Regions from separate parts of the Streptomyces asiaticus genome, predicted to be linked through region 2. Evidence: predicted binding sites of a transcription regulator. Region 2 holds the regulator's gene; the other holds the start of a gene.
What was found. Region 2 encodes HrcA, which represses chaperone genes, less so after heat shock. Its sites were predicted from a motif close to TTNGCACTCNGNNNNNCNGAGTGCNAA; they were not measured.
Positions count from the first base shown of each region.

Region 1: the regulator HrcA is predicted to act here: its motif matches at 6,964-6,990, upstream of groL (chaperonin GroEL).

Region 1 is NZ_JAGSHX010000006.1:4,064,259-4,078,890, reverse strand. It holds gene KHP12_RS24580 (DUF3263 domain-containing protein) at 1-231, shown strand, start outside; gene otsB (trehalose-phosphatase) at 586-1,437, shown strand; gene KHP12_RS24570 (alpha,alpha-trehalose-phosphate synthase (UDP-forming)) at 1,642-3,132, opposite strand; gene KHP12_RS24565 (glucosyl-3-phosphoglycerate synthase) at 3,355-4,302, opposite strand; SAM riboswitch class I at 4,493-4,634, shown strand; gene thrC (threonine synthase) at 4,653-5,945, shown strand; gene KHP12_RS24555 (MoaD/ThiS family protein) at 5,942-6,220, shown strand; gene KHP12_RS24550 (cold-shock protein) at 6,629-6,835, shown strand; gene groL (chaperonin GroEL) at 7,153-8,778, shown strand; gene murQ (N-acetylmuramic acid 6-phosphate etherase) at 8,920-9,852, opposite strand; gene KHP12_RS24535 (MurR/RpiR family transcriptional regulator) at 10,036-11,013, opposite strand; gene KHP12_RS24530 (DUF8819 family protein) at 11,340-11,696, shown strand; gene KHP12_RS24525 (DUF4031 domain-containing protein) at 11,696-11,968, shown strand; gene KHP12_RS24520 (Cmx/CmrA family chloramphenicol efflux MFS transporter) at 12,329-13,573, opposite strand; gene KHP12_RS51265 (HNH endonuclease signature motif containing protein) at 13,792-14,632, shown strand, end outside.
Region 2 is NZ_JAGSHX010000006.1:2,827,043-2,841,674, reverse strand. It holds gene KHP12_RS19660 (SpoIIE family protein phosphatase) at 1-1,211, shown strand, start outside; gene hemW (radical SAM family heme chaperone HemW) at 2,079-3,311, shown strand; gene KHP12_RS19650 (DUF3097 domain-containing protein) at 3,514-4,335, opposite strand; gene KHP12_RS19645 (MBL fold metallo-hydrolase) at 4,420-5,142, opposite strand; gene hrcA (heat-inducible transcriptional repressor HrcA) at 5,307-6,323, shown strand; gene dnaJ (molecular chaperone DnaJ) at 6,324-7,457, shown strand; gene KHP12_RS19630 (nitronate monooxygenase) at 7,639-8,730, shown strand; gene KHP12_RS19625 (16S rRNA (uracil(1498)-N(3))-methyltransferase) at 8,727-9,470, shown strand; gene KHP12_RS19620 (hypothetical protein) at 9,581-10,342, shown strand; gene KHP12_RS19615 (histidine triad nucleotide-binding protein) at 10,420-10,779, shown strand; gene KHP12_RS19610 (ribonuclease Z) at 10,783-11,703, shown strand; gene KHP12_RS19605 (carbohydrate kinase family protein) at 11,886-12,998, shown strand; gene KHP12_RS19600 (PhoH family protein) at 13,166-14,170, shown strand; gene ybeY (rRNA maturation RNase YbeY) at 14,183-14,632, shown strand, end outside.

The DNA of each region.
Region 1 (14,632 bases), 1.2 Mb from region 2:
GCGGATGCCGGGCTGTCGGAGCGCGACCTGGCCGTCCTCGCCGTGGAACGGCGCGGCTGGCCGGGCCCCGGCGCCAAGGAGCGGGCGATACGGGAGGGGTTGGGCCTCTCCCCGACCCGCTACTACCAGCTGCTGAACGCGCTGCTTGACGACCCCAGGGCCCTGGAGCACGACCCGGTGACCGTCAACCGGCTGCGCCGGATCAGGGACGAGCGCCGCGGAAGGCGTTGACGCGCCTCGGGGCGGGACGGCCGGACCCGTGCACTGACGGGACGGCGGGAACCGGTCGCTGACGGGACGGCCGGAACCGTGCGTCGGCGGGGGCGGGGCCCTGCACCGGCGGGGGCGGGGCCCTTCACCGGCGGGGCGATCGTGGGGGCTGGTCACCGGTGGGGCGGCCGTGGGGCCGTTCACCGGTCGGCGTCCGTGGCGCGTTCGCCGGCCGGGCACGCGCAAGCCCTTCACCGGCCGGGCGCCCGGGGGTCGTTCACCGGCTGGGCGTCCGTGGCGCGTTCACCGGGGGGACGGCCGGGCGGAGCCCGACGTGTTGCCGGGCCCGGTAGGGTCGCTGCCATGGGCAGCGCTATGGGAAGTCACCCCGTCCCCGTACCCACCACCTCCGCCGGTCGTGAGGGCCTCGTCGCCCTCCTCGCACGGCCCGGACGCGCCGTCGTCGGACTCGACTTCGACGGCACCCTCGCCGAGATCGTCCCCGACCCCGACCAGGCCCGCGCCCACCCCGGCGCCGTCCCCGCGCTCTCCCGGCTGGCCCCGCGGATCCGCTCGGTCGCGGTGATCACCGGGCGCCCGGCCGAGATCGCCGTACGGTACGGCGGCTTCGCCGGGGCCGAGGGGCTGGACGGGCTCGTCGTCCTCGGCCTCTACGGCGCCGAGCGCTGGGACGCGGGCAGCGGCGAGGTCCAGGCGCCCGACCCGCACCCCGGCGTCGCCGCCGTCCAGGCCGAACTCCCCGCCGTCCTCGAGGAGCACGGCGCCTCGCGCGGTACGTGGATCGAGGACAAGGGCCGCGCCGTCGCCGTCCACACCCGCCGTGCCGAGGACCCCCAGGCCACGTTCGAGCGGCTGCGCGCGCCGCTGCACGCGCTCGCCGAGCGCCATGGGCTGATCGTCGAGCCCGGCCGACTGGTGCTGGAGCTGCGGCCGCCGGGCATGGACAAGGGCGTCGCGCTCATCGACTACGTACGACGGACGGGCGCGGAAGCCGTGCTCTACGCGGGCGACGACCTGGGCGACCTGGCCGCGTTCGCGGCGGTGGAGCGGCTGCGCGAGGAGGGTGTGCCGGGGCTGCTGGTGTGCAGCGGCAGCACGGAGGTGACCGAGCTCGCGAAACGGGCCGACCTGGTGGTCGACGGTCCGGCGGGCGTGGTGGACCTGCTGTCGGCTCTGGCGGCCGCCGTCAGCGACGAAGCCGCGTAGGGCTGGGCGGGACAGCGCCCGCCCGGCATCCGGATCGTGTCAGGCACCCGGATCGTGTCAGGCACCCGGATCGTGTCAGGCGCCCGGATCGCGCCTGTAAGCCGGATCGCGCCCGTAAGCCGGGCCGCGCCCGTAAGCCGGGCCGCGCCCGTAAGCCGGGCCGCGCCTGGCGCCCGGGTCACGCTACTCACCCGGACCGAGCCGTCACAGCGCCCGCAGCTGCGCCAGGAACCATGCCTGTGGCGGTAGCGCGGTCGCCGCGGCGGCGAGCCGCTTCGTGCGGTCCGCGCGCTCGTCGTCGCTCATGCGCAGCGCCTCATGCAGCGCGCGGGCCGTGCCCTCCACGTCGTACGGGTTCACCACCAGCGCGTCCTCGCCCAGCTCGGCGTAAGCGCCCGCCTCCCGGGACAGCACCAGCGCGCAGCCCCGCCCGGAGACCACCGGGACCTCCTTGGCCACCAGGTTCATCCCGTCCCGGATGGGGTTGACCAGGGCCACGTCCGCCAGCCGGTAGGCCGCGAGGGACCGGGCGAAGTCGTCCTTCACATGCAGGGCGACCGGGGTCCAGCCCTCCGTGCCGTACTCCTCGTTGATCTCGTCCGCGATCCGCCGCACCCGCTCGGTGTAGTCGCGGTAGACCGCGAGGTCCTGGCGCGAGGGGTAGGCGAACGCGACGTGCACCACGCGCTCGCGCCACTCGGGGCGGGTCTCCAGCAGCCGCCGGTAAGCCAGCAGCCCGCGCACGATGTTCTTGGACAGCTCGGTGCGGTCCACCCGGACGATCGACTTCCGGCCCGGCCCGATCTGCGCCCGCAGAGTGCTCAGCCGTTCGTCCACATCGGGCTGGCGCGACCGCTCCCGCAGGAAGTCCGCGTCGGCGCCCAGGCCGTGGACGCCCAGCCGGGTCTCCCGGCCCTCGAAGCGCACGGCCGTCACCCTGCCGCCACCGCCACCGCCACCGCTAGCGCCACCGCTACCGTCGCCGTCGCGGACGATCTCCGCGCCCAGCACCGCCGCGCAGCAGTCGGCGAAGGCGGTGGCCCAGCGCTCGGTGAGGAAGGCGGCGCGGTCGCCGCCGAGGATGCCGCGCAGCACACCCGCCGCGACGTCGTCCGGCAGCAGCCGGTAGTAGTCCGGCGGGGCCCACGGGGTGTGGGAGAAGTGACCGATCCGCAGATCGGGGCGGCGCTCGCGGAGCATCGCGGGCACCAGCGCCAGGTGGTAGTCCTGCACCAGGACGACGGCCTCGTCCACCGCCTCCTGGGCGAGCGCGTCCGCGAAGGCCGCGTTATAGCTCTCGTAGGCCGCCCACTGCTCGGCGAACTCCGCGTCGAAGACCGGCTCGACCGGGGTCTGGTAGAGCAGATGGTGGACGAACCACAGCACCGAATTGGCGACGCCGTTGTACGCGGCGGCGAAGACGTCCGGCGCGATGTCGAGCATCCGCACCTGCTGGCCGCCGGTGTCACCGGGGTTCAGATGGCTGTCCCCGGCCCGCCGGGCCGCCTCGCGGTCGCCCTTGCCGAGCGCCGCGCACACCCACACCCCGCCCGACTCGGGGCCGATCGCGCTGAGCCCGGAGACCAGCCCGCCACCGCCGCGCCGGGCGGTGAGCGAGCCGTCCTCGGCCAGGGTGTACGAGACCGGGCCGCGGTTGGACGCGACCAGGATCGGGGCGGTGCGCGGAACTGCCATGTCGCGAGCCTAGCCAGACGCGGCCCCGCGCAAACGTACGTACGGTTTCTTGCCCCGTAGGTGCTATTCCGGTTCCGGCCACGTAAGCGCCGAGGCGCCATCCCGCGCGGACGCCGAGCCGTGGACGCCGAGGCGCCACCCTCCGCGGACGCCGAGCCGCGGGCGCCGAGCCGTGGGCGACCAGCCGCCGTCACTCCGTGGGCGCCCAGCCGCGGCCCGGCGTCACGCCGCGCGCCGCGCCGTGTACTCCGGGACCTCGATCATCGGCGGCCGCTCCTCGGTGTCCACCGCCGTGGTGCGCGGCTCGAAGCCGTTCTCGCCCCGGTCGAACTGGGTCAGCCGCGGCCGCACCAAGTGGCCCCGGGCCAGCCGTAGCTGCGCGGTGCGGTAGATCGCGGCCGCCATCCGGCCGAGCGCCTGCCCGTCCTGGTGGCGGTGTTTGCGCACCCCGATGTCCACCTGGCCGAGCGCGTCGAGCCCCACCGTGTGCAGCGCGTCCACCAATAGCCCGAGCTCGACGCCGTAGCCGACTGGGAAGGGCAGCCGCTCCAGCAGCGAGCGGCGCGCCGCGTACTCGCCGCCCAGCGGCTGGACGAATCCGGCCAGCTGGGGCCAGTGCAGATTCAGCAGCGGGCGGGCGACCAGTTCGGTGACCCGGCCGCCCTGGCCCGCCATCTCGCCGAGCGGGCGGTCGTACATGCCCTTCACCAGGTGCAGCGTGGGGTCGGTCAGCAGCGGACCGATGATCCCCGAGACAAAGCGCGGTTCGAATTCCCGCAGGTCGGCGTCGATGAAGCAGACGATGTCGCCGCTGGTGGCCAGCAGGGACCGCCACAGCACCTCGCCCTTGCCGGGCAGCGCGGGCAGCCGGGGCAGCAGCGAGTCGCGGGGGACGACGGTGGCGCCCGCCGCCGCGGCGACCTCGGCGGTGCGGTCCGTGGAACCGGAGTCCAGCACCACCAGCTCATCCACCAGCGGCATCGCCTCGCCCATCAGCTCACGCCGGATCGTGTCGGCGATCTCGCCGACCGTGGCCTCCTCGTTCAGGGCGGGCAGGACCACGCTCACCGTCGTCGCCGCGGACCGCTTCGCGGCCAGCAGGCGATCCAGCGGACGGTCGTCGGCAGACCAGGAGCGGCGCTTCAGCCAGCGCTCCACCTCATCCAGCACCTGTGTGTCTCCCTGTTGTGGTCGCTGTGACCCATCTCGCGCATCGGACGGCTACCTCAACCATCCGGGCCTTCGGTTACAGTCTTGAACAACGCACATGGCCGTCGTATGTCGGGGTCGACCTCGACGTTTACCGACGTACTGACGACGCTGGTGCTGACAAACGCCCCGGGTCCGCCCGGTGCCATACCGCTCATCCAGAGGGGCAGAGGGAACGGCCCGTTGAAGCCCCGGCAACCCTCCAGCTGATCTCGCATTCCGCAGCGAGGCTCCCAGCTCGGGAAGGTGCCAATTCCGTCTCGTGGCGAAATGCGTCGCGAGGAAGATGAGGAGAAAGGGCCTCGCCATCCATGGCTGTGCAGTCAGTAGAAAGCTCAACGACCTCCTCCACCTCCGGTGCCTTCGGCCCCGCCGTCGCATTGTCCTGCCGGGAGTGCGGTGAGCGCTTCGAGCTGGGTCCGATCTTCGCGTGTGAGGCCTGTTTCGGGCCCCTCGAGGTCGCGTACGAGCTCCCGGCCGGCGACCCGGAGGGGCTGCGCCGGCAGATCGAGGCCGGTCCGAACAGCATCTGGCGCTATGCCCCGCTGCTGCCCGTCCCCGCGGACGTGGCGGATCTGCCGAGCCTGAACCCCGGCTTCACCCAGCTGGTCAAGGCCGACAACCTCGCCCGTGAGCTCGGCGTCACCGGTGAGCTGCACATCAAGGACGACTCCGGGAACCCGACCCACTCCTTCAAGGACCGGGTCGTCGCCATCGCCGTCCAGGCCGCCCGCACCTTCGGCTTCACCACCCTCTCCTGCTCCTCCACGGGCAACCTCGCCGGCGCGGTGGGCGCCGCGGCCGCCCGCGCGGGCTTCCGCTCCTGCGTCTTCATCCCGCACGACCTGGAGGCGGGCAAGGTAGTCATGGCCGCGGTCTACGGCGGTGAGCTGGTCGGCATCGAGGGCACCTACGACGACGTCAACCGTTTCTGCAGCGAGCTGATCGGCGACCCTGCGGGTGAGGGCTGGGGCTTCGTCAACGTCAATCTGCGGCCGTACTACGGCGAGGGCTCCAAGACCCTGGCGTACGAGATCTGCGAGCAGCTCGGCTGGCGGCTGCCGGACCAGATCGTCGTCCCGATCGCCTCCGGCTCCCAGCTCACCAAGATCGACAAGGGGCTGAAGGAGCTGATCGCGATCGGTCTGGTCGAGGACCGGCCCTACAAGATCTTCGGCGCCCAGGCCGAGGGCTGCTCCCCGGTCTCCGCCGCCTTCAAGGCCGGCCATGACGTCGTCCGGCCGCAGAAGCCGCGGACCATCGCCAAGTCGCTGGCCATCGGCAATCCCGCGGACGGCCCGTACGTCCTGGACATCGCCCGCCGTACGGGCGGCGCGGTGGAGGACGTGAACGACGAGCAGATCGTCGACGCCATCAAGCTGCTGGCCCGCACCGAGGGGATCTTCGCGGAGACCGCGGGCGGTGTGACCGTCGGCGTGACCAAGAAGCTGATCGAGGACGGTCTGCTCGACCCGTCCCTGACGACCGTCGTGCTCAACACCGGCGACGGCCTCAAGACCCTCGACGCGGTGGCCCCCACCACGGGTCCCTCCGCCATCATCCGCCCCACCCTTGACTCGTTCCGAGAGGCTGGCCTCGCATGAGCGTCAACGTCCGAATCCCGACCATCCTCCGCACCTACACCGGCGGTCAGGCCGAGGTCCCGGCCGAGGGCGCGACCCTCGCCGAGGTCCTGGCGGACCTGGAGAAGAACCACGCGGGCATCTCGGCGCGCGTCCTGGACGACACCGGCAAGCTCCGCCGCTTCGTGAACGTCTACGTCAACGACGACGACGTCCGCTTCGCCGACGGCCTGGCCACGGCGACCCCGGACGGCGCCGGGATCTCGATCATCCCGGCGGTCGCGGGCGGCTGCTGACCTCGCGCCCCCCTCCTCACCTTTGGCATCGCCCCGTCCGGGGACAACCGGACGGGGCGATTCCGTGTGTGGAATCGCGATACAGTTGCCCGGATTCCCCGACGGCTCCGGGGTCGGAGCCACATATGAGAACTCGTCAAGTTGTGCGTAAAGTGTGAGCGCGAATTGTCGGGTTGGTTCCTTGTGTCCGGCCCGGCTTGCCCGAACTTCACATAATTTCTCACTTTTAACCGTTCGGCCGTGCCCAGAATTCTCGTCCGATTGACCTGTTGCAGAGGGCGTTGGGACGGATACATTCAGCGGCGGTCGACGCGTTCCGGCGCACACCCCCCACATCCGGGGGGTGAGGTCTGACCCGGGTCCGCGGAGTGCGGTCCTGCGCAAGGGCCAGCAATAGGGGAGTTAGGAATGGCTCAGGGCACCGTCAAGTGGTTCAACGCGGAGAAGGGGTACGGCTTCATCGCGGTCGACGGTGGTGCGGACGTGTTCGTCCACTACAGCGCGATCCAGATGGACGGGTACCGCACCCTCGAGGAAGGCCAGCGGGTCGAGTTCGAGATCTCGCAGGGTCAGAAGGGCCCGCAGGCCGACATGGTCCGCGTGGCCGTAGGCTGACGCGCCGACGCGACGCAGCTGAAACGAACAAATCTGAAGGGTCCGTGCCCCGAACAGGGTACGGACCCTTCGGCGTGTCCGCGCTGATCATCAGCGGCTTGGCGCAAGGGCGCATGAGTGCAATGCCGCTTGCACTCGATGGGTCCGAGTGCTAATCATTGGCGTTAGCACTCTGACGTTGAGAGTGACAGAAGGACCGGGTCGGTGAGGCCCGCCAGGCCATGCGGGGTAAGGAACCGCGCGGCAGGCAGGTCGTCCGTCGCGGGCGCCAGCGCGGTCCGGAGCAATCCACCCCGTCTCTGGGAGGACCACTTCACATGGCCAAGATCATCGCGTTCGACGAGGAGGCGCGGCGCGGCCTCGAGCGCGGGATGAACCAGCTCGCCGACGCCGTCAAGGTCACCCTCGGCCCCAAGGGCCGCAACGTCGTCCTCGAGAAGAAGTGGGGCGCCCCCACGATCACCAACGATGGTGTGTCCATCGCCAAGGAGATCGAGCTCGAGGACGCGTACGAGAAGATCGGCGCCGAGCTGGTCAAGGAGGTCGCGAAGAAGACGGACGACGTCGCCGGTGACGGCACGACGACCGCGACCGTCCTCGCCCAGGCGCTGGTCAAGGAGGGCCTCCGCAACGTCGCCGCGGGTGCCAACCCGATGGCGCTCAAGCGCGGTATCGAGAAGGCCGTCGAGGCCGTCTCCGCCCAGCTCCTCGAGCAGGCCAAGGACGTGGAGACCAAGGAGCAGATCGCCTCCACCGCCTCCATCTCCGCCGCCGACACCCAGATCGGTGAGCTCATCGCCGAGGCGATGGACAAGGTCGGCAAGGAAGGTGTCATCACCGTCGAGGAGTCGCAGACCTTCGGGCTCGAGCTCGAGCTCACCGAGGGCATGCGCTTCGACAAGGGCTACATCTCCCCGTACTTCGCGACGGACATGGAGCGTATGGAGGCGTCGCTCGACGACCCGTACATCCTGATCGTCAACTCCAAGATCAGCAGCGTGAAGGACCTCCTCCCGCTGCTCGAGAAGGTCATGCAGTCGGGCAAGCCGCTGCTGATCATCGCCGAGGACGTCGAGGGCGAGGCCCTGGCGACCCTGGTCGTCAACAAGATCCGTGGCACCTTCAAGTCCGTCGCCGTCAAGGCCCCGGGCTTCGGTGACCGCCGTAAGGCCATGCTCGGTGACATCGCCATCCTTACCGGTGGCACCGTCATCTCCGAGGAGGTCGGCCTCAAGCTGGAGAACGCCGGTCTCGACCTGCTCGGCCGTGCCCGCAAGATCACGGTCACCAAGGACGAGACCACGATCGTGGACGGCGCCGGCGACACCGAGCAGGTGCAGGGCCGCGTCAACCAGATCCGCGCCGAGATCGAGAACTCGGACTCGGACTACGACCGCGAGAAGCTCCAGGAGCGCCTGGCGAAGCTGGCCGGCGGCGTGGCCGTCATCAAGGCCGGTGCCGCCACCGAGGTCGAGCTCAAGGAGCGCAAGCACCGCATCGAGGACGCGGTGCGCAACGCCAAGGCCGCCGTCGAGGAGGGCATCGTCGCCGGTGGTGGCGTGGCCCTGCTCCAGACCGTCTCGGTCTTCGAGAAGCTGGAGCTCGAGGGCGACGAGGCCACCGGTGCCCAGGCCGTGCGCCTGGCCCTGGAGGCCCCGCTGAAGCAGATCGCGGTCAACGCCGGTCTCGAGGGCGGCGTCGTGGTCGAGAAGGTGCGCAACCTGACCCCGGGTCACGGCCTCAACGCCGCGACCGGTGAGTACGTGGACCTGATCGCCGAGGGCATCATCGACCCGGCCAAGGTCACGCGCTCCGCGCTCCAGAACGCCGCGTCGATCGCCGCGCTGTTCCTCACCACCGAGGCCGTCATCGCCGACAAGCCGGAGAAGGCCGCCCCGGCGGGCGCTCCGGGCGGCATGCCGGGCGGTGACATGGACTTCTGATCGACTCGGCGCGTTCGCTCGCCGGTCGGTCGTACCGTCCGAACGTCGGGGCGGCACCCTCTCCCAGGGGTGCCGCCCCGACGGCGTATCCGGGCCCCGTGCCCAGACGGCGTATCCGGGCCCCGTGCTCAGATGAGGGGCTTACCCCGTGGCGGCCTCCAGGGCGGCGCGCAGATGGCCGTGCGCCTCGGCGAGGAGCTTCTCGGCGGTCGGGGCGTCCACCTCGCCCAGGATGGTCAGGATCGCGTTCTTCACCTCGCCGTCCGTGGCCGCCAGCGCGCTCTCGATCCGCTCGTCGGAGGCGCCGGTCGCCAGGAAGACGATCCTCCGCGAACGGGCGCGCAACTTGTCGTTGGAGGCGCGCACATCGACCATCAGATTCCCGAAGGTCTTGCCCAGCCGGATCATGGTGATGGTCGAGATCATGTTGAGCACCAGCTTCTGGGCCGTGCCCGCCTTCAGCCGGGTCGAGCCGGTGAGCAGCTCCGGCCCCACGATGATCTCGATGCCGTGGTCGGCCGCGGCGGCGAGCGCCGAACCGGCGTTGCAGGACAGCCCCACGGTGAGCGCGCCGCGCCGCCGGGCGTGTTCGACCGCGCCCACGGCGTACGGGGTGCGGCCGGAGGCCGAGACGCCGACCACGGTGTCGTCGGGCCCGATCCCGAGCCGGTCGAGGTCCCGGGCGGCCAGCTCCGCGCTGTCCTCCGCGCCCTCGACCGAGGTCACCATGGCGTCCGGGCCGCCCGCGATCACCCCGACGACCTGCTCGGGCCGGGTGTTGAAGGTGGGCGGGCACTCGCTCGCGTCGAGCACCCCGAGCCGTCCTGCGGTGCCCGCGCCCGTATAGAGGAGGCGGCCGCCACGGGACATCCGCGTGGCGATGGCGTCGATGGCGGCAGCGATACGGGGGAGCTGGCCGGCGACGGCGGTGGGGACGGCGGCGTCCTCCGCGTTCATGATCCGGGCGATCTCGAGGGTTTCGAGCCGATCGATCTCGGCGAGTTCGGGGCGGAACGCCTCGGTAGTCAGGGTGTCGAGCTGGGCGCGGAGCTGTGCGGAGTCGGCGGTAGTCATGGCGAAGCGGCTCTTTCCGGTACGTCAGCGTGAGGGTGGGGGTGACGGTGACTTGGAAGGGCGGTCACCGGGCGAAACAGCGACCGGTATCGGGGGTGGGAGCGCGCGGGCGGGACCGGCCGGCGGGACCGTCGGGCGGAGGGGCCGTCGGGCGGAGGGGCCGTCGGGCGGGACCGGCCGGGCTCAGCGGTGCCCGGGACGCGGATCGTGGCGGTGCGCGAGCGCCTCGTACGACGCGGAGAGCGCGGGCGCCGCCGATTCGTACGTCCGCTGGGCGACCCCTATGAACAGGCAGTCCACCACCAGCAGCTGGCTGGTCCGGCTGGACATGGCCGCCGGGCGCAACTCGCTCTCGCGGGCGGTGGAGGTGGTGAGCACCAGGTCCGCGTACTGCGCGACCTCGCCGTTCGGCCGTCCGGTGATCGCGACGGTGGTCGCCCCGTGCTCGAAGGCCACCCGCAGCGGCTCGATGACGTCGGTCGTACGCCCGGAGTGGGTGATCGCGATGGCGACGTCGCCGGAGTGCAGCTGGACCGCGTTGGTGACCGCGAGGTGTGGATCGGCGTGGGCGTGGGCTATCAGCCCGATGCGCAGCAGCTTCTGGACCAGGTCCTGGCCGACGAGGCTGGACGCCCCGACCCCGTACACATCGATCCGGCGGGCGGCGGCCAGCGCCGAGACGGCCGCCTCGACCTGGCTGGTGTCCAGCCCGGCGGCGGTGTCGGCGAGGCACTGCTGCTCCTCCCGCGCCAGCTTGGTGACCACGTCGGCGATCGGATCGTCCACCGCGATGTCCGCGGTGACGGCCGGGGCCCGGCCGGCGGCCTGCTGGGCGGCGAGCGCGGCGAGCGCGAGGCGCAGATCCCGGTATCCGGGGTAGCCGAGCAGCCGGGAGGTGCGGACGACCGTGGCCTCACTGGTACCGGTCCGCTCGGCGAGCCCGGTGACGGTGAGCGCCGCGCAACCGGCCGGATCGCCGGCCACGGCTTCGGCGACGCGGTGCATGGACCGGGTCATGGAGGGGGCTAACGTGCGGACCTTGGCGGCGAGGGCGGCAGGGGCGGGTGGGGCGAGGGGTGTGGGCGGTGTGGGTGCTGGTGTGGGTGGTGTGGCGTCGGGCTGCGGAGGAGGCATGAAAGTTTCCTTCAGATCGCTACTCACCAGCGAAAACTATTTCCGGCCACGGTGCCGGTCAACCCTCCGGACGACGACGCGGCGGGTCGGCGAGCGGGCGCGGGGTAGCCGGGACGGACGGGGCAGTCAGGACGAACGGGGTAGCCGGGACGGACGGGGTAGCCGGGACGGACGGGGCAGCCGAGACGGACGGGGCAGCCGGGAGGCGGAGGAATCGAACGGTCGCGGGCCGAGCCGAGCCGGGACGGACCGAGCCGGGACGGACCGAGTCGGGACGGACCGGCCCGGGACGGACCGGGCCCGCGGGCGAAGCGAACAGGCGACAGGAGGAAGCAAAGGTGACAATGGGACCCATGAAGCTCGAACAGGCACTGCACGCGGCCCGCGCTCTCGTCCTGGCCGACCTCGCGGCGGGGGAGGTCGCCCGCGCCGACATCGTCTCGCTGGTCGAAGACGCGATCGCGCACCGGCGGTGGTGGGTCGAGCAATGGCCGGAGGGCGCCGCGTACGTGGCCGGTCTGGTCGCCCAGGACGTCCAGGACGCCCTGCTGGAACGGTACGGCCGCTGGCCGCTGTGCCCCGTCTGCACCACGGGCGGCGACCTCCACGCCCTCGACGTGGAGCCCGAGTTGGGCCCCGACCCGCACTGGGTCTGCGGCAAGACGGCGGTCGCGGTGGCGCCCGTGGGATCGCTGGGCACCACCCTCTGATGGCCGTCCTGATCGACCCGCCCGCGTGGCCGGGCCACGGCCGCCTGTGGTCCCACCTCGTCAGCGATGCCTCCTACGCCGAACTCCACGCCTTCGCCGCCCGCATCGGCGCCCCGCGCCGAGGCTTCGACCGCGACCACTACGACGTGCCGAGCGAGCTGTACGCGAAGGCGGTACGGGCGGGTGCGGAGGAGGTCGGCAGCAAGGAACTCCTCCGCCGCCTCAAGGCCGCGGGCCTCCGCCGACCCAAGCGGGCCGCGGGCGCCGACTGACCGGAATGGGCGGGCCCGCGGCCGCCTTGCCGCTCTGCCGCCTTGCCGCTCTGCCGCCTTGCCGCTCTGCCGCCTTGCCGCTCTGCCGCCTTGCCGCTCTGCCGACCGGCTGCTCTGCCGCTCTGCCGCCTCGCTGCTCTGCCGCCTCGCCGCTCTGCCGCTCTCCGACCGGCCGCACGGCGCCCTCGCCGCGCCCTCGTCGCGCGCGGGTCCGCGCGCGGGTCCGCGCCCTCGCCGCGCGCGGTGCCGCGCCGCCGCTCGTGCCCACGAGCGTGTGCGGGCGTGTGCAGGCGTGTGCGGGCGTGTGCGGGCGTGTGCGGGCGGTGTTGCCGCAGCCCGCGCAGCGAGGCGGGCGCCTGTTCAGCGCGTGGTGCGCGACGGGTCAGCGGCCAGGTCGTGGGCCGCTTCCCTGCCCGCCGAGGAGGCCGATGTGGCGATGACGCGGGACGCGCCCTCCGCCCGGTGCACCCGCATCGCGGCGGCCGTCGTCGCCGCGCCCGTACCGGCGAGGGCCGCGCCCGTCCAGGCCACGGCCGGGTAGCCCCAGCCCGCGTCGATGACGAGGCCGCCGAGCCACGGGCCCACGGTGTTGCCGATGTTGAAGGCTGAGGTGTTCGTTGCGCCCGCGAGCGTGGGCGCGGCGTTGGCGAGGTTGAACATCCGGGCGTTGAGCGCGGGCGCGGTGAAGAAGGCGGTGAAGCCGAGCATCAGCGCCAAGGTCACCGCCGCGACCGCGCTGTGCGCGGTCAGCGCCAGCGCGCTCAGCACGACCGTCGAGGCGACGATGCCCCAGAACATCGTGCCGAACAGATGCGCGTCCGCGATCCGCCCGCCGATCACCGTACCCAGCAGCGCGCCGACCCCGAACAGCGCCAGCACGGTCGGCACCCAGCCCTCGTCCAGCCCCGCCACGTCCGTCAGCAGCGGCCCGAGGTAGGAGAACAGGCAGAAGACCGCGCCACCGCTCAGCGCGGTGGCGGCCAGCGCCAGCCACACCTGCCGGTCGCGGTAGATGCGCAACTCGGCCCGCAGCCGCGGCTGGTCGTCCCCGGTCGGCACCTCCGTACGCGGTACGAGCGCGACGACCCCGACCAGCCCGACCACCGACAGCCCGGCCACCGCCCAGAAGGCGGCCCGCCACCCCGCGTGCTGCCCGAGGAACGCCCCGGCCGGTACCCCGGCGATGTTCGCGATGCTCAGCCCGCCGACCATCACCGCCATCGCCTTGGCCCGCGCGTTCACCGGCACCAGCGACACCGCCACCGCGGCGCCCACGGCCCAGAACCCGGCGCACGCCAGCGCGCTCACCACCCGGGACGCGAACAGCACCCCGTACGACGGCGCCACCGCCCCCGCGATCTGCCCGAGCCCGAACACCGCAAGCAGCGCCATCAGCGTCGTCCGCCGCGGCAACCGCAACGTGGCCGCCGCCAGTACAGGCGCCCCGACCACCATCCCGATCGCAAAGGCCGATATCAGCAGCCCGGCGGTGGGGATCGACACCCCCATGTCCCGCGCGACGGGTTGCAGCAGCCCGGACAGCATGAACTCGGAGGTACCGAGGGCGAACACGGACAGCCCGAGGACGTAGACCGCCAGGGGCATGCGGGAGCGAGCGGAATCCGCTGGGGAGGAGGAGGGCATGCCAGGCTCAACGTCGTGGAACGAGGTCGGCATTCCTGCGCGGAACATCGGGGTGTGCGCTTCTCGAACGTTCACTCGATGGTGTGGACTGGCGGTTGTGACCTGGTGTCGTCACGCTGAGTGAGGAAGGATGGAGATGTGAACCCGCTGGGGGAGGCGGGTTGAGGAGATCACGGGGGGTGATCGACGTGACGGAGGAGACGACCAGCGAACTGAACGGCCCGGGCACGCCGGACGAATGGGCCGCGTATCTGGCCACAGCGGCTCCGGGGCCGGAGACCGCGGCCGTACTGCCGGTCCTGGACGCGGAGAAGCTGTCCCGCACTGGCCGGATCGACGCACTAAAAGCCCTGGAGCGTCATACGGGGTGGATCCAGGCACACCAGGCCCAGATCCTGGCCGCGTTGGAAGCGGACGCCGAGGCGGAGCTACCGGCGGCCGTACGGGATCGCGACGCGGAGGCCGCCTGGAACTTCACCTGCGAGGAAGTGGCCTGTGCGCTGAAGCTGTCCGGCACGACGGCCGCAAAGCGTCTGGAGGTAGCCCGCGAGCTCGACCGGCACTACCCCACCACGCTGGGGATGCTGGAGCGCGGAGAGATCTGCTACATGCAGGCAGTAGCCGTCACCGAGGCATGCGCAGTCCTGGACCCCGAGGTGGCGGGACAGGTCGAGGCCGCCTTGGTGGAGAAGATGCCAGGCATGGCCACCGGCCAGACCCGCCGCGCTCTGGCCCGCGAGATCCTACGAGCCGATCCGCACGGCGCCGAGCAGCGCCACCAGGCCCGTAAGCGCGAGCGGCAGATGGTCCACTATCCGAAGGACGACGGCATGGCGCTCTGGGGCGCCACCCTCCCGGCCGAGCAGGCCGCGGCCATGAACGCCGCCGTCGACGCCCACGCCGCCACCCTGCCCGACGAGGGCCGCACCCTGGAGCAGAAGCGGGTGGACGCCCTGGTCGACCTGGTGCTCAACCGCACCGACCCGGGTGTGGCGACTTCAGGTGTGCGGGCTTCAGGTG
Region 2 (14,632 bases):
GGTGCGCGATCTGGCTCGACTCCACCAGCGGTCCGCCGCGTCTTGCCCGGGTCTGGCACGCCAGCGAGGGGCGCATCGAGGGCCTGCGGCAGGTGCTGGAGAAGGAGCCGCCCCATGTGCCCACCGCCGTCCGCGGCGGCGCCGTGGAGTGGCCCTGGCCGGCCGACCCCGCCGCGTACGGGCCCGGTGGCGCGGCCCTCGCGTGCCGGCTGGTGGCGGGCGGCCGCGCGCTCGGCACGCTGCTGCTGGGGCGGGCCGGGCTGGTGCGGATGCCGGCCGAAGTGGTCGGCCTGATCGAGGACTTCGCCCGCCGCGTCGCCCTGGCGCTCGCCTCCGCCCGCCGCTACACCCGCCAGGCGACCATCAGCCGGGTGCTCCAGCGCGGGCTGCTGCCGTCTGTGATCCCGCGGATCCCCGGGGTCGAGTCCGCGGTGGTGTACGAGCCGACCGGCGAGATCTCGGCCGGGGGCGACTTCTACGACGTCTTCCCGGCCGGTGACGGCCGCTGGTGCTTCGTCCTGGGCGACGTCTGCGGAAACGGCCCGGAGGCGGCCGTGGTGACCGGCCTCGTCCGGCCCTGGCTGCGGCTGCTCGCCCGCGAGGGGTACGGCGTGGGAGAGGTCCTGGACCGGCTCAACCAGCTGCTGGGCGAGGAGGCGGTGGAGCAGGCCGTCGAGGGCGCCGCGGAGGCCGTGGTGGCCGGTGTGGAGGCCGTGAGAGGCCCCGCCGGGGTCGTGGAGCTGGTGGACGGCGGCCTGGTCGGCGGCGCGGGGCTGTCGGCGGGCGGCGGGGTCGCGCGGTTCCTGTCGCTGCTGTACGGGGAGCTGGAGCCGCTGGGCGACGGCCTGGGGGCGCGCTGCACGCTGGCCAGCGCGGGGCATCCGCTGCCGCTCGTGCTGCGGCCGGACGGCGAGGTGCAGACGGTGGCGGCGCCGCAGATATTGCTGGGCGTTGTGGACGATGTGTCGTACGAGAGTGAATCGTTCGATCTGGCGCCCGGGGAAACGCTGCTCTGTGTGACGGACGGGGTGACGGAGCACCGATCGGGCGACCGGCAGTTCGACGACGAGGACGGCCTGGCGGCGACGTTCGCGCTGTGCGCGGGGCTCAGCGCGCGGCAGGTCGCGGAGCGGGTGCGCCGGGCGGTGGACGAGTTCGCGGCGGATCCGCCGGACGACGATTTGGCGATGCTGGTCCTGAAGGTGCTCTAGGGCGCGTCCGGTGCTCTAGGGGCGTCCGGCGGGTGGTGACGCCTGCGGCGGGCTGTTCCCCTCCCCGCCCCTTCCCACAACCGGGGCTCCGCCCCTGGACCCCGGTCCGGGGGTTCCGCCTCAGATCCTGGTCCGCGGGCTCCGCCCCCAGACCCGGTCCGGGGGCTCCGCGCCCAGATTCTGGGCCGGGGGCTCCGTGTCCAGGTCCTGGGCCGGGGGCTCCGCGCCCAGACCCCAGACCCGGGGCTCCGTGTCCAGGTCCCGGACCCCGGGGCTTCGCGCTCAGGTCCCGGGCCGGGTGCTCTGCGCTCAGGTCCCGGATCGGGTGCTCTGCGCTCAGGCCCCGGACCGGGGGCTTCGCGCTCAGGTCCCGGACCCCGGGGCTTCGCGCTCAGGTCCCGGGCCGGGTGCTCTGCGCTCAGGTCCCGGATCGGGTGCTCTGCGCTCAGGCCTCGGACCGGGGGCTCCGGGCCCAGGCCCCAGACCCGGGGCTCCGCGTCCAGATCCCGGGCCCCGGGGCTCCGCGCCCAGACCTCGGACCGGGGGCTCTGCGCTCAGGCCCCGGACCGGGGGCTCCGGGCCCAGACCCCAGACCCGGGGCTCCGCCCCCAGACCTCGGGCCCGGGGCTCCGCCCCTTCCCGCGGCATCGATGTGCGGCTCCGCCGCGTGGTGGGGTTCCGCCCCCGGGCGCCGGGGTCCAGGGGCGGAGCCCCTGGTATCGGGAAGGGGCGGGGAGGGGAAAGCACCGCTACGCGGAGCCCCGCGTGGTTCGCCGGACGCCCCGTGGGCCCGGACGCCACGGCCCCCGGCGTCCGGGCGCCGTCTCGCGGTCCCGAGTGGCGGCGGGCGTGCCGGACAATGGGGGCATGCCTTCCGTACTGCCTGATGGTGAGCCCATGCCCGAGGACGGCGCACTGCCCGCGACCGCTTTGGCGGGGGCGGAGCGGCGGCCGCTGGGGTTCTATCTGCATGTGCCGTACTGCGCCACCCGCTGCGGCTACTGCGACTTCAACACCTACACCGCCAGTGAGCTGCGCGGCTCCGGCGGTGTGCTCGCCTCGCGGGACAACTACGCCGAGCAGGTCGTCGAGGAGGTGCGGCTGGCGCGGAAGGTGCTGGGGGACGACCCGCGGGCCGTGGAGACCGTGTTCGTCGGCGGCGGAACCCCGACCCTGCTCGCGGCGGCGGACCTCGGGCGGATGCTGGGGGCGATCCGGGATGAGTTCGGGCTGGCCGAGGGGGCCGAGGTCACGACCGAGGCCAATCCGGAGTCGGTCGATCCGCGGTATCTGGCGGAGCTGCGGGATGCGGGCTTCAACCGGATCTCCTTCGGCATGCAGAGCGCCCGGCAGCACGTCCTGAAGGTGCTGGACCGTACGCACACCCCGGGGCGGCCCGAGGCGTGTGTGGCCGAGGCGCGGGCGGCCGGATTCGGCCATGTGAACCTGGACCTGATCTACGGGACGCCGGGGGAGAGCGACGCGGACTGGCGCGCCTCACTCGAGGCGGCCCTCGGGGCGGGCCCGGACCATGTGTCGGCGTATGCGCTGATCGTGGAGGAGGGCACCCAGCTGGCGCGGCGGATCCGGCGCGGCGAGGTGCCGATGACCGACGACGATGTGCACGCGGACCGCTATCTGATCGCCGAAGAGACCCTGTCGGCCGCCGGGTTCGCCTGGTACGAGGTCTCCAACTGGGCCACCTCGCCCGCCGGGCGCTGCCGCCACAACGAGCTGTACTGGCGCGGCGCCGACTGGTGGGGCGCGGGCCCCGGCGCGCACAGCCATGTGGGCGGCGTGCGGTGGTGGAACGTGAAGCACCCCGGGGCGTACGCACAGGCCCTGGGCGAGGGCCGGTCGCCCGGCGCGGGCCGGGAGCTGCTGTCCGCCGAGGAGCGCCGGGTGGAGCGGATCCTGCTGGAGCTGCGGCTGGCCGAGGGCTGCCCGCTGGAGCTGCTGCGCCCGGCCGGGGCGGCGGCCGCGGCACGGGCCCTGGAGGACGGCCTGCTGGAGCCGGAGCCGTACGGGCGCGGGCAGGCCGTGCTCACGCTCCGGGGGCGGCTGCTGGCGGACGCGGTGGTGCGGGACCTGGTGGACTGAGGCGGGGCGGGGCCGTCAGCCCGTACGGGAGCCCTTACGGCGGCCGTCAGCCCGTACGACGGCCACTTGGCCCGTACGGAGGCCATTAGCCCGTACGGGAGCCATAGGGCCGTACGGAGGCCGTCAAGCCCTGTACGGAGACCGTCAGCCCGTACGGAGACCGTCAGCCCGTACGGAGACCGTCAGCCCCTCACGGAGGCCGTCAGCCCCGTGGGGCCGTCACGAAGTCGATCAGCTCCTCCACCCGCCCCAGGAGCTCCGGCTGGAGGTCCTTGTAGGAGTGGACCGAGGACAGGATCCGCTGCCAGGCGGCCCCGGTGTTCTCCGGCCAGCCCAGGGCGCGGCAGACACCCTTCTTCCAGTCCTGGCCGTGCGGCACCGTCGGCCAGGCCGGGATGGAGAGGGAGGACGGCTTCACGGCCTCCCAGATGTCGATGTAGGGGTGGCCGAGGACCAGCACATGCTCGCCGGTGACCTGCGCGGCGATACGGGACTCCTTGGAGCCCGTCACCAGATGGTCGACGAGGACGCCGAGCCGGGCGTCCGGGCCGGGGGCGAAGTCGTCGACGATGGCGGGCAGGTCGTCGACGCCCTCCAGGTACTCCACGACGACACCCTCGATGCGCAGATCGTCGCCCCAGACCCGCTCGACCAGCTCCGCGTCATGGCGCCCCTCGACATAGATGCGCCCCGCGCGGGCGACCCTCGCACGGGCTCCCGGCACGGCGATCGACCCCGAGGCCGTGCGCCGCGGCGCGCTGGGGGCCGCCGCACGCGGGCGGACGAGCGTGACGACACGCCCCTCGAGCAGAAAACCGCGCGGCTCCATGGGGAAGACGCGATGTTTGCCGAAGCGGTCCTCCAGAGTGACCGTCGGACCCTGGGCGGTCTTCTCACAGCGGATCACGGCACCACAGAATCCGGTGGTGACCTCCTCTACGACGAGGTCCGGTTCGGCGGGGACCTCGGGAGCGGGCCGCTGCCGCTTCCAGGGCGGGGTCAGGTCCGGGTCGTACTGTCGCATCCGGATGACGATAGCGCGCGACGGCCACCCGCTCCCGCAGACGCGCAACCGGGCGAACGACTAGGCGAACGCCTAGAGCGACGGCTAGCCGGACACGCCGAAGCGGGCGGCCAGTTCGTCGCGTTGGGCCCGTACGAACGCGGCGTCCACCACGGAGCCGTGCCCCGGGACGTACCGCGCGTCCGCGCCGCCGAGGGCGAGCAGCCGGTCGAGGGCGGCGGGCCAGTGGCCGGGGATCGCGTCGGGCCCGGCCTGGGGCGTCCCGGACTCCTCCACCAGATCGCCGCAGAAGACCACCTCGGGCCGGCCGGGCACCAGGACGGCCAGGTCATGGGCGGTGTGGCCCGGCCCCACATTGGCCAGCAGCGCCGTACGGCCGCCGAGGTCGAGGCTGAGCTCCCCGCAGACCAGGTGGTGCGGGGAGGCCAGATGGTCCACTGCCTCGGTGGCGGCGTCCCGGTCCACCCCGTGGCGGATCGCGTCCTCGCGCAGCGTCTCCCGCTCACGGCGCAGCAGCTCGTCCAGGCCCGTGGCTCCGTAGACCTCGCAGCCCGCGAAGGCGGCCGAGCCCAGGACATGGTCGAAGTGCGGATGGGTGAGCGCGATCCGGGTGGGGCGGCGGCCGGTCAGCCGGGTGATCCCGGAGCGCAGTTCGGCCCCGGCGCGCAGGGTCGCGCCGGTGTCCACGACGAGGATGTCGGTCCGTCCGACGACCACGCCGACCGTCTCGTCCCACTCCGGCATCCGACGGCGGGCCACACCGGGCGCGAGCCGCTCCCAGCCCGCCTCTTCCCAACACGTCTCCATACCGCGACGCTAGCTCAATGGGGATGGGGGAGAGTTGCTGCCGACGGCGGCTCTTGCCCATGCCACCGCACCCCGCCGTACACTGGCGGAGGGGCTCTGGCACTCGTGCCCGGTGAGTGCCAGACGGACGACCTGATGAGACCGCTGGACTGGAGGTGCGCGGGGTGCTCAGCGAACGCAGACTCGAGGTGCTGCGTGCCATTGTCCAGGACTATGTGGGGACGGAGGAGCCGGTCGGCTCCAAGGCGCTCACCGAGCGGCACCGGCTGGGGGTCTCCCCGGCCACGGTGCGTAACGACATGGCCGCTCTGGAGGACGAGGGGTTCATCGCCCAGCCGCATACGAGCGCCGGGCGGATCCCCACGGACAAGGGCTATCGCCTCTTCGTGGACAAGCTGGCCGGAGTCAAGCCGCTGTCCAGCCCGGAGCGGCGGGCCATTCAGAACTTCCTGGACGGTGCGGTCGACCTCGACGACGTGGTGGGGCGCACGGTCCGGCTGCTGGCGCAGCTGACCCGGCAGGTGGCGGTGGTGCAGTATCCGTCGCTGACCCGTTCGACGGTGCGCCATGTGGAGCTGCTCCCGCTGGCCCCGGCCCGGGTGATGCTGGTGCTGATCACCGACACCGGGCGGGTGGAGCAGCGCATGGTCGACTGCCCCACCCCGGTCACCGAGGATTCGCTCGCCGATCTGCGCGCCCGGCTCAACAGCCGGGTCGTGGGGCGGCGTTTCGCGGATGTGCCGCAGTTGGTGCAGGATCTTCCGGAGTCCTTCGAACAGGAGGACCGGGGGACCGTCTCGATCGTGCTGTCGACCTTGCTCGAGACGCTCGTGGAGGAGACCGAGGAGCGGCTGATGATCGGCGGCACCGCGAACCTCACGCGTTTCGTGCATGATTTCCCCCTGACGATCCGGCCCGTTCTGGAGGCACTCGAGGAGCAGGTCGTCCTCCTCAAGCTGCTGGGCGAGGCCAAGGACTCGGGTATGACCGTGCGGATCGGGCATGAGAATGCTCACGAGGGGCTGACTGCCACCTCGGTCGTCGCGGTCGGCTACGGTTCCGGCGACGAGGCGGTCGCCAAACTCGGCGTGGTCGGACCGACCCGCATGGACTACCCCGGAACGATGGGAGCGGTACGCGCAGTGGCACGTTACGTCGGACAGATCCTGGCGGAGTCGTAAGTGGCGACGGACTACTACGCAGTCCTGGGCGTGCCTCGTGATGCCTCGCAGGACCAGATCAAGAAGGCATTCCGGCGGCTCGCCCGAGAGCTGCATCCGGACGTGAACCCGGATCCGAAGACCCAGGAGCGGTTCAAGGAGATCAACGCCGCTTATGAGGTCTTGTCGGACCCGCAGAAGAAGCAGGTCTACGACCTGGGTGGGGACCCGAACGCCGGGCCGGGCGGCGGTGGCGCCGGCGGCTTCGGCGCGGGTTTCGGCAACTTCTCCGACATCATGGACGCGTTCTTCGGCACCGCCTCGCAGCGCGGTCCGCGTTCCAGGACCCGGCGCGGTCAGGACGCGATGATCCGGCTGGACGTGGAGCTCAGCGAGGCCGCGTTCGGGACCACCAAGGACATCCAGGTCGACACCGCGGTCGTCTGCACGACGTGCAGCGGCGAGGGCGCGGCGCCGGGCACCTCGGCGCAGACCTGTGACATGTGCCGTGGCCGCGGTGAGGTCTCCCAGGTGACGCGGTCCTTCCTGGGCCAGGTCATGACCTCGCGGCCGTGCCCGCAGTGCCAGGGCTTCGGCACCGTGGTGCCGACCCCGTGCCCGGAGTGCGCGGGCGACGGCCGGATCCGCTCGCGGCGCACCCTTACGGTGAAGATCCCCGCCGGTGTGGACAACGGCACCAGGATCCAGCTGGCCGGTGAGGGCGAGGTCGGACCGGGCGGCGGCCCGGCGGGCGACCTGTACGTGGAGATCCACGAGGTGCCGCACCCCGTCTTCCAGCGGCGCGGCGACGACATGCACTGCACGGTGACGATCCCGATGACCGCGGCGGCCCTCGGCACCAAGGTGCCGCTGGAGACGCTGGACGGCCTGGAGGAGATCGACATCCGACCCGGCACCCAGTCCGGCCAGTCGGTCCCGCTGCACCAGCGCGGCGTCACCCATCTGCGCGGCGGCGGCCGGGGCGACCTGATCGTGCACGTCGAGGTGACCACCCCGACCAAGCTCGACCCGGAGCAGGAGGAGCTGCTGCGGCGGCTGTCCAAGCTGCGCGGCGAGGAGCGCCCGACCGGCGAGTTCAAGCCGGGGCAGCAGGGGCTGTTCTCGCGGCTGAAGGACGCGTTCAACGGACGGTAGGCGCTTCGGCCGGGGGTACGGGGGTTGGCCCCCGGGGGAGTGCGGCAAGCCGGGGCAGCAGGGGCTGTTCTCGCGGCTGAAGGACGCGTTCAACGGACGGTAGGCGTTCCGGCCGGGAATCGGCTCGCGACGCCCTTGATCCGGTGGTGAGCTGGTGCGGAGGGCATGACACGATGTGGCCATGTCCTCCGCGCTGACCGATCTTTACCGGTACCCGATCGTGCAGGCGCCGATGGCGGGTGGAGCCTCCTGCCCGCAGCTCGCCGCCACTGTCTCCGAGGCCGGTGGCCTCGGTTTCCTCGCCGCCGGCTACAAGACGCCGGAGGCGATGTATGAGGAGATCAAACAGCTGCGGGGGCTGACCGGCCGGCCCTTCGGCATGAATCTGTTCATGCCGCAGCCGCCCAACCCCGACCCGGCCGCCGTCGCGGCCTACGGCGAGCGGCTCGCGGGTGAGGCGGCCTGGTACGAGACCCCGCTGGGCGACCCGGAGTCGGGCTCGGACGACGCGTACGACGCCAAGCTCGCCGTGCTTCTCGACAACCCCGTTCCGGTCGTCTCGTTCACCTTCGGCTGCCCGACCCGCGCCGTCCTCGACGCCCTCGCCAAGGTCGGCACCCGTACGGTCGTCACCGTGACCTCGCCCGTCGAGGCGCAGACCGCCCAGTGGGCGGGCGCCGACGCCGTCTGTGTGCAGGGTGTGGAGGCCGGCGGTCACCAGGGCACGTACAGCAATGACCCGGCCGCGGACGGGATGGGTGTCGGGCTCGGGCTGCTGTCGCTGATCACGCTGGTCCGTGAGTACGTCCAGATCCCGATCATCGCGGCGGGCGGGATCATGCGCGGTTCGCAGATCGCCGCCGCGCTGTCCGCGGGCGCGGTCGCGGCCCAGCTGGGGACCGCGTTCCTGGTGTGCCCCGAGTCCGGGGCGAACGCCCTGCACAAGCAGGCGATGACGGATCCGCTGTTCGGCCGCACCGAGCTGACCCGCGCCTTCTCCGGGCGCCCGGCCCGGGGCCTGGTCAACCGCTTCATGCGCGAGCACGCCCCGTACGCGCCCGCCGCCTACCCCCAGCTGCACCACATGACCTCCGGCCTCCGTAAGGCGGCCGCCAAGGCGGGTGACCCCCAGGGGATGGCGCTGTGGGCCGGGCAGGGCCACCGGCTGGCGCGTGATCTGCCCGCCGCGCGGCTGGTGGAGACGCTCGCGGTGGAACTCGACGCGGCTCGGGCCGCGTTGGGCCTTCAGCCCCAGTGGGGTGCGGTGTCGTGACCGCCCCGGTGTTCGTGGCCGACTCCCTGGCGGGCGCGGCCGCGGGGGCCCGGGTCCGGCTGGAGGGTCCGGAGGGACGCCACGCGGTGTCCGTAAGGCGGCTGCGCGTCGGTGAGCCGGTCGTGCTGACGGACGGCCACGGTACGGGCGTCCAGGGCACCGTGGCGGCCGTGGAGGGCAAGGACCGGCTGGAGGTCGCGGTGGACGAGGTGCGCCGGGAGGCGGCCCCGGACCCGAGGATCACCGTCGTCCAGGCGCTGCCCAAGGGCGACCGGGGCGAACTGGCGGTGGAGACCATGACGGAGACCGGCGTGGACGCCGTCGTGCCGTGGTCGGCCGCCCGCTGTATCACCCAGTGGAAGGGCGAGCGCGGCCTCAAGGCGCTCGGCAAGTGGCGGTCGACCGCGCGCGAGGCGGGCAAGCAGTCCCGTCGGCTGACCTTCCCCGAGGTCACGGACGCGATGACGACCCGGCAGGTAACCCGGCTGCTCGCCGAGGCCCGATTCGCCGCCGTGCTCCACGAGGAGGGCGGCGAGCCGCTCGCGACGGCCCAACTGCCCACGAGTGGCGAGATCGTACTGGTCGTCGGGCCCGAAGGAGGCGTGTCCCCGGAGGAGTTGGCGGCCTTCGCCGAGGCGGGCGCGCTGCCGTACCGGCTGGGCCCGAGCGTGCTGCGCACCTCCACGGCCGGAACGGCGGCCGCCGCGCTGCTGCTCGGCCGCACCGGCCGCTGGGGCTGAGGGCCCCTCCGGAGCGGGGTGAGAGCCCCCCGGGGCCCCTCCCCGGGTACGTCCGCACCTGGCCGAGGACGGCCTTCCGGTTCGCGTCGGCCGATGGGAACCTATCCCCTATGGGGGTATTGAGCCAGGCAAGGCAGGCACGACGGGCACGGTGGGCACGGCGGGCACGAGGGGGACGGACGCTCTTCGCCGTCGCGGCGGTCGGCGCGGCGGTGGTCGCGGTGACGGCATGTGAGCCCACGGGCGGCGGCATCAGCTCCGTGACGATCGCGATCACCACGGACCAGGTCGCCACCGAGGCGCTGGAGCGGGGCGGTGTCGGCGTCCGCTGGATGAGCTGCAACGCCGAGTTCCGGCACGGCCGTACGGCGGGTGCCGCTTCGCCCTCGCAGAGCGAGCGGGCCGGGGAGACCGACGCACGGGTGGACTGCCACGGCAGGACCGACAACGACAAGGACGTCAGGATCAGGGGCCGGGTCACCTACGTCCGGGAGGACCACTGCGTCCGGGGCGACTTGACCGGCCAGGTGGACGGCCGGAAGGTCTTCGAGGCGAATGTGATCGGGGAGTGCCAGGGCGGCGGTTCGGACACCGAGAGCCCCCGGCCGACCCGGAGTCGCCCCTGGGAGCACCGGACCACGGAGGCCCCCGAGCCGACCCGTAGCCACCCTTGGGAGCACCGGACGACCGAGGCCCCGGAGCCGACCCGTAGCCACCCTTGGGAGCACCGGACCACGGAGGCCCCCGAGCCGACCCGCAGCCACCCCTGGGAGCATCCGACCACCGAGGGCGGCACCGGCCAGGTCGGTGCCGCCGACAGCGCCGGTGAGGACGGTAAGGGCGGCACCGGAGGCGGCGGCCGGAGCGAATAACCCGCGATCGCTTCCGTCGGCAGGCCCTCCCGGTACCATCCGGACCGTACGTGCCGACGATCCTTGAGGAGCCACCGGTGGCGGGAGAACCGCAGGCCGACTGCCTGTTCTGCAAGATTGTGTCGGGGGAGGTGCCGGCCACCGTCGTCCGCGAGACGGACACCACCGTCGCATTCCGCGACATAAACCCCCAGGCGCCCACGCACATCCTGGTGATCCCCAAGGTGCACCACCCGGACGCGGCCGCACTCGCGGCGGCCGAACCGCAGGTCACCGCGGATGTGCTGCGTGAGGCGGGTGCGGTCGCCGCGGATGAGAAGCTCGTCGAGACGGGCTACCGCGTGGTGTTCAACACCGGCTCCGGCGCCGGTCAGACCGTCTTCCACGCGCACGCCCACGTCCTGGGCGGCCGCGGGCTCAACTGGCCCCCCGGATAACCCTTGTCCGCGCGGGAACTGATCGTCCTCGGCACCGCCAGCCAGGTGCCGACCCGGCACCGCAACCACAACGGCTATCTGCTGCGCTGGGACGGCGAGGGCCTGCTGTTCGACCCCGGCGAGGGCACCCAGCGCCAGATGCTGAGGGCCGGGGTCGCCGCCCATGACATCGACCGGATCTGTGTCACCCACTTCCACGGGGACCACTCCCTGGGCCTGGCCGGGGTGATCCAGCGGATCAACCTGGACCGGGTGCCGCACCGGGTGACCGCCCACTACCCGGCGAGCGGACAGCGGTTCTTCGAGCGGCTGCGCTACGCGACCGCCTACCGCGAGACGGTCGCGCTGACCGAGGAGCCGGTCGCCGGTGACGGCGCGCTGCTGGCCCGCACCCCCGCGTACACGCTGGAGGCCGTCCGGCTCTCGCACCCCGTCGAGTCCTACGGCTATCGCCTGATCGAACCCGACGGCCGCAGGATGCTGCCCGAGCGGCTCGCCGCGCTGGGCGTCCGCGGCCCGGACATCGGCCGGCTCCAGCGGGATCGGGTGCTGGAGACCGAGGGGCGCACGGTGGCGATCGAGGAGGTCAGCGAGGTGCGCCGGGGGCAGCGCTTCGCGTTCATCATGGACACCCGGCTGTGCGACGGCGCCGACGCGCTGGCGCAGGGGTGCGATCTGCTGGTCATCGAGTCGACCTTCCTGGACGAGGACGAGGCCCTGGCCGTCGAGTACGGGCATCTGACCGCCGGGCAGGCCGCCCGGCTCGCCGCCGGGGCGGGGGTGCGGCATCTGGTGCTGACGCACTTCTCGCAGCGCTACGGCGACCCCTCCGAGTTCGAGCGCCAGGCGCGGGACGCGGGGTTCGAAGGGGAGCTCACGGTCGCCCAGGACCTGATGACGGTGGCGCTGCCCAAACGGCGCTGAGGGCGCCCGGGCGGGGGCGTGGGGGCCGACGGACCGCCGCGCCCCGGCGAGGGCGCCCGGGGCCGGGGACCGCCGAGGGTGACGGTGGGCCGGATCCCGGCCCGTTGTCGGTGCCATCGTGCACACTGGCCGCACCCGCATCAGACGGCGGCGGGCGGACCGGCAAGACCTGGGAGAGCGCGGTGACGACACACGAGGGCGACAAGCTCACGGCGGGCTACCACCTGCTCGACCCGCTCGCGGATGTGCGCCGCCCCGGCGACGCGGACTGCGACGTCTATCTCACCGGCACGGTCTTCCTGGACATCATCTTCACCGGTCTGGACAGCGCCCCCGTCCGCGGCACCGAGTCCTGGGCCCGCGGCATGGGGTCGAGCCCCGGCGGCGTCGCCAATATGGCCACCGCCCTGGCCCGGCTCGGCCTGCGCACCTCGCTCGCCGCCGCCTTCGGCGACGACCACTACGGGGACTACTGCCGGGACGCCCTGGACCACGGCGAGGGCATCGATCTGTCGCTCTCCCGCACGATCCCCGGCTGGCACTCCCCGGTGACCGTCTCCATGGCCTACGAGGGCGAGCGGACCATGGTCTCCCACGGCCATGAGGCCCCGCCGCCCGAGGCGCCCGCGCCCAGCTGCCCGCCCCCGGCCCGCGCCGCCGTGGCCTCCCTGGTGCCCGGCGGCGGCCAGGAGTGGGTCGCCGAGGCCGCCCGCCGCGGCAGCAGGATCTTCGCGGACGTCGGCTGGGACGACACCGGCCGCTGGGACCCGGCCGACCTCGCCGAGCTGGAGCACTGCGAGGCGTTCCTGCCCAACGCCGAGGAGGCGATGCGCTACACCCGCACCGACTGCCCGCGCGCCGCCGCCCGTGCCCTGTCCGACCTGGTGCCGCTGGCCGTCGTCACGCTCGGCTCCGAGGGGGCGTACGCGGTCGACAGCCGCACCGGCGAGACCGCCGAGGTGCCCGCGATCTCCGTGGAGGCCCTGGACCCGACCGGGGCCGGGGATGTGTTCGTCGCAGGTTTCGTCACCGGCACGCTCGCCGGGTGGCCGCTCGCCGACCGGCTGGCCTTCGCCGGGCTGACCGCCGCGCTGTCGGTGCAGGAGTTCGGCGGCTCGCTGTCGGCGCCCGGCTGGGTCGAGATCGCCGCCTGGTGGCAGCACGCCCGCGCCTACGACGACCAGCCCGCCCGCGCCCTGCGCCGCTACGCCTTCCTCGACCGGCTGCTCCCGGCCGCCGCCCGCCCCTGGCCGCTGCGCCGGGCCGTGCCGACGATCGGTTTCCGCAAGGCGTAGCGCGGGCCGCGTGCCGGGCGTGGCGGGCCCCAGGTGAGCGGGCCGATGAGCGGATAGGAGTAAAAGGGCTCGGGTGTTGTCGGTGCTCCGTCGTACCCTGGAACCCAAGGTTGTCGAGCGGCGAGAACCCTGTATCGGGAGGTAGAAGCAGGCCAGAGAGCCGGCCCATGACGCAACCAACCACAGCACCGCAGGCGCGTGCGCAGTTCACGGTCCCGAGCAAGCACCCCATGGTCATGGTTCTGGGATCCGGTGACGCGCTGCTCCGTGTGATCGAGAACGCGTTCCCGGCGACTGATATTCATGTACGGGGCAACGAAGTCAGCGCCACCGGGGATCCGAAGGAAGTAGCCCTGGTCCAGCGTCTGTTCGATGAGATGATGCTGGTGCTCCGCACCGGTCAACCGATGACGGAGGATGCGGTGGAGCGCTCGATCTCCATGCTGCGCGCGGCTGAGAACGGCGGAAGCGAGGTGCAGGAGACGCCCGCCGAGGTGCTCACCCAGAACATCCTCTCCAACCGCGGCCGCACCATCCGCCCCAAGACGCTCAACCAGAAGCGCTATGTCGACGCCATCGACAAGCACACGGTCGTCTTCGGCATCGGCCCCGCGGGCACCGGCAAGACCTATCTCGCCATGGCCAAGGCGGTCCAGGCGCTGCAATCCAAGCAGGTCAACCGGATCATCCTCACCCGGCCCGCGGTCGAGGCGGGGGAGCGGCTCGGCTTCCTGCCCGGCACCCTCTACGAGAAGATCGACCCGTATCTGCGGCCGCTCTACGACGCGCTGCACGACATGCTCGACCCCGACTCCATCCCGCGCCTGATGGCCGCGGGCACGATCGAGGTCGCGCCGCTGGCGTACATGCGTGGCCGTACGCTCAATGACGCGTTCATCATCCTCGACGAGGCACAGAACACGAACCCCGAGCAGATGAAGATGTTCCTCACCCGGCTCGGCTTCGACTCCAAGATAGTGATCACGGGCGACATCACCCAGATCGACCTCCCCGGCGGGACCAAGAGCGGTCTGCGCCAGGTGCGGGAGATCCTGGACGGCGTCGATGATGTTCACTTCTCCATGCTCACCAGCACCGACGTGGTCCGTCACAAGCTGGTCGGCCGGATCGTCGACGCATACGACCAGTACGACAGCCGCAACGGAAAGTAACCGCGAACCCCCATGGCGATCGACGTCAACAACGAATCCGGTACCGATATCGACGAGCGGGCGGTGCTGGACATCGCCCGCTACGCGCTCGCCCGGATGCGTATCCACCCGCTCTCCGAGCTCTCGGTGATCGTCGTCGACGCCGACGCCATGGAGCAGTTGCACATCCAGTGGATGGATCTGCCGGGTCCGACCGATGTCATGTCCTTCCCGATGGACGAGCTGCGCCCGCCGGCCAAGGACGACGAGGAGCCCCCGCAGGGCCTCCTCGGGGACATCGTGCTCTGCCCCGAAGTGGCCAAGAAGCAGGGGGAGGAGGCGCCGACCGGGCACTCCATGGACGAGGAGCTCCAGCTGCTCACCGTCCACGGCGTCCTCCACCTCCTCGGCTATGACCACGAGGAGGCGGACGAGCGCGCCGAGATGTTCGGCCTCCAGGCCGCCATCGTCGACGGCTGGCGC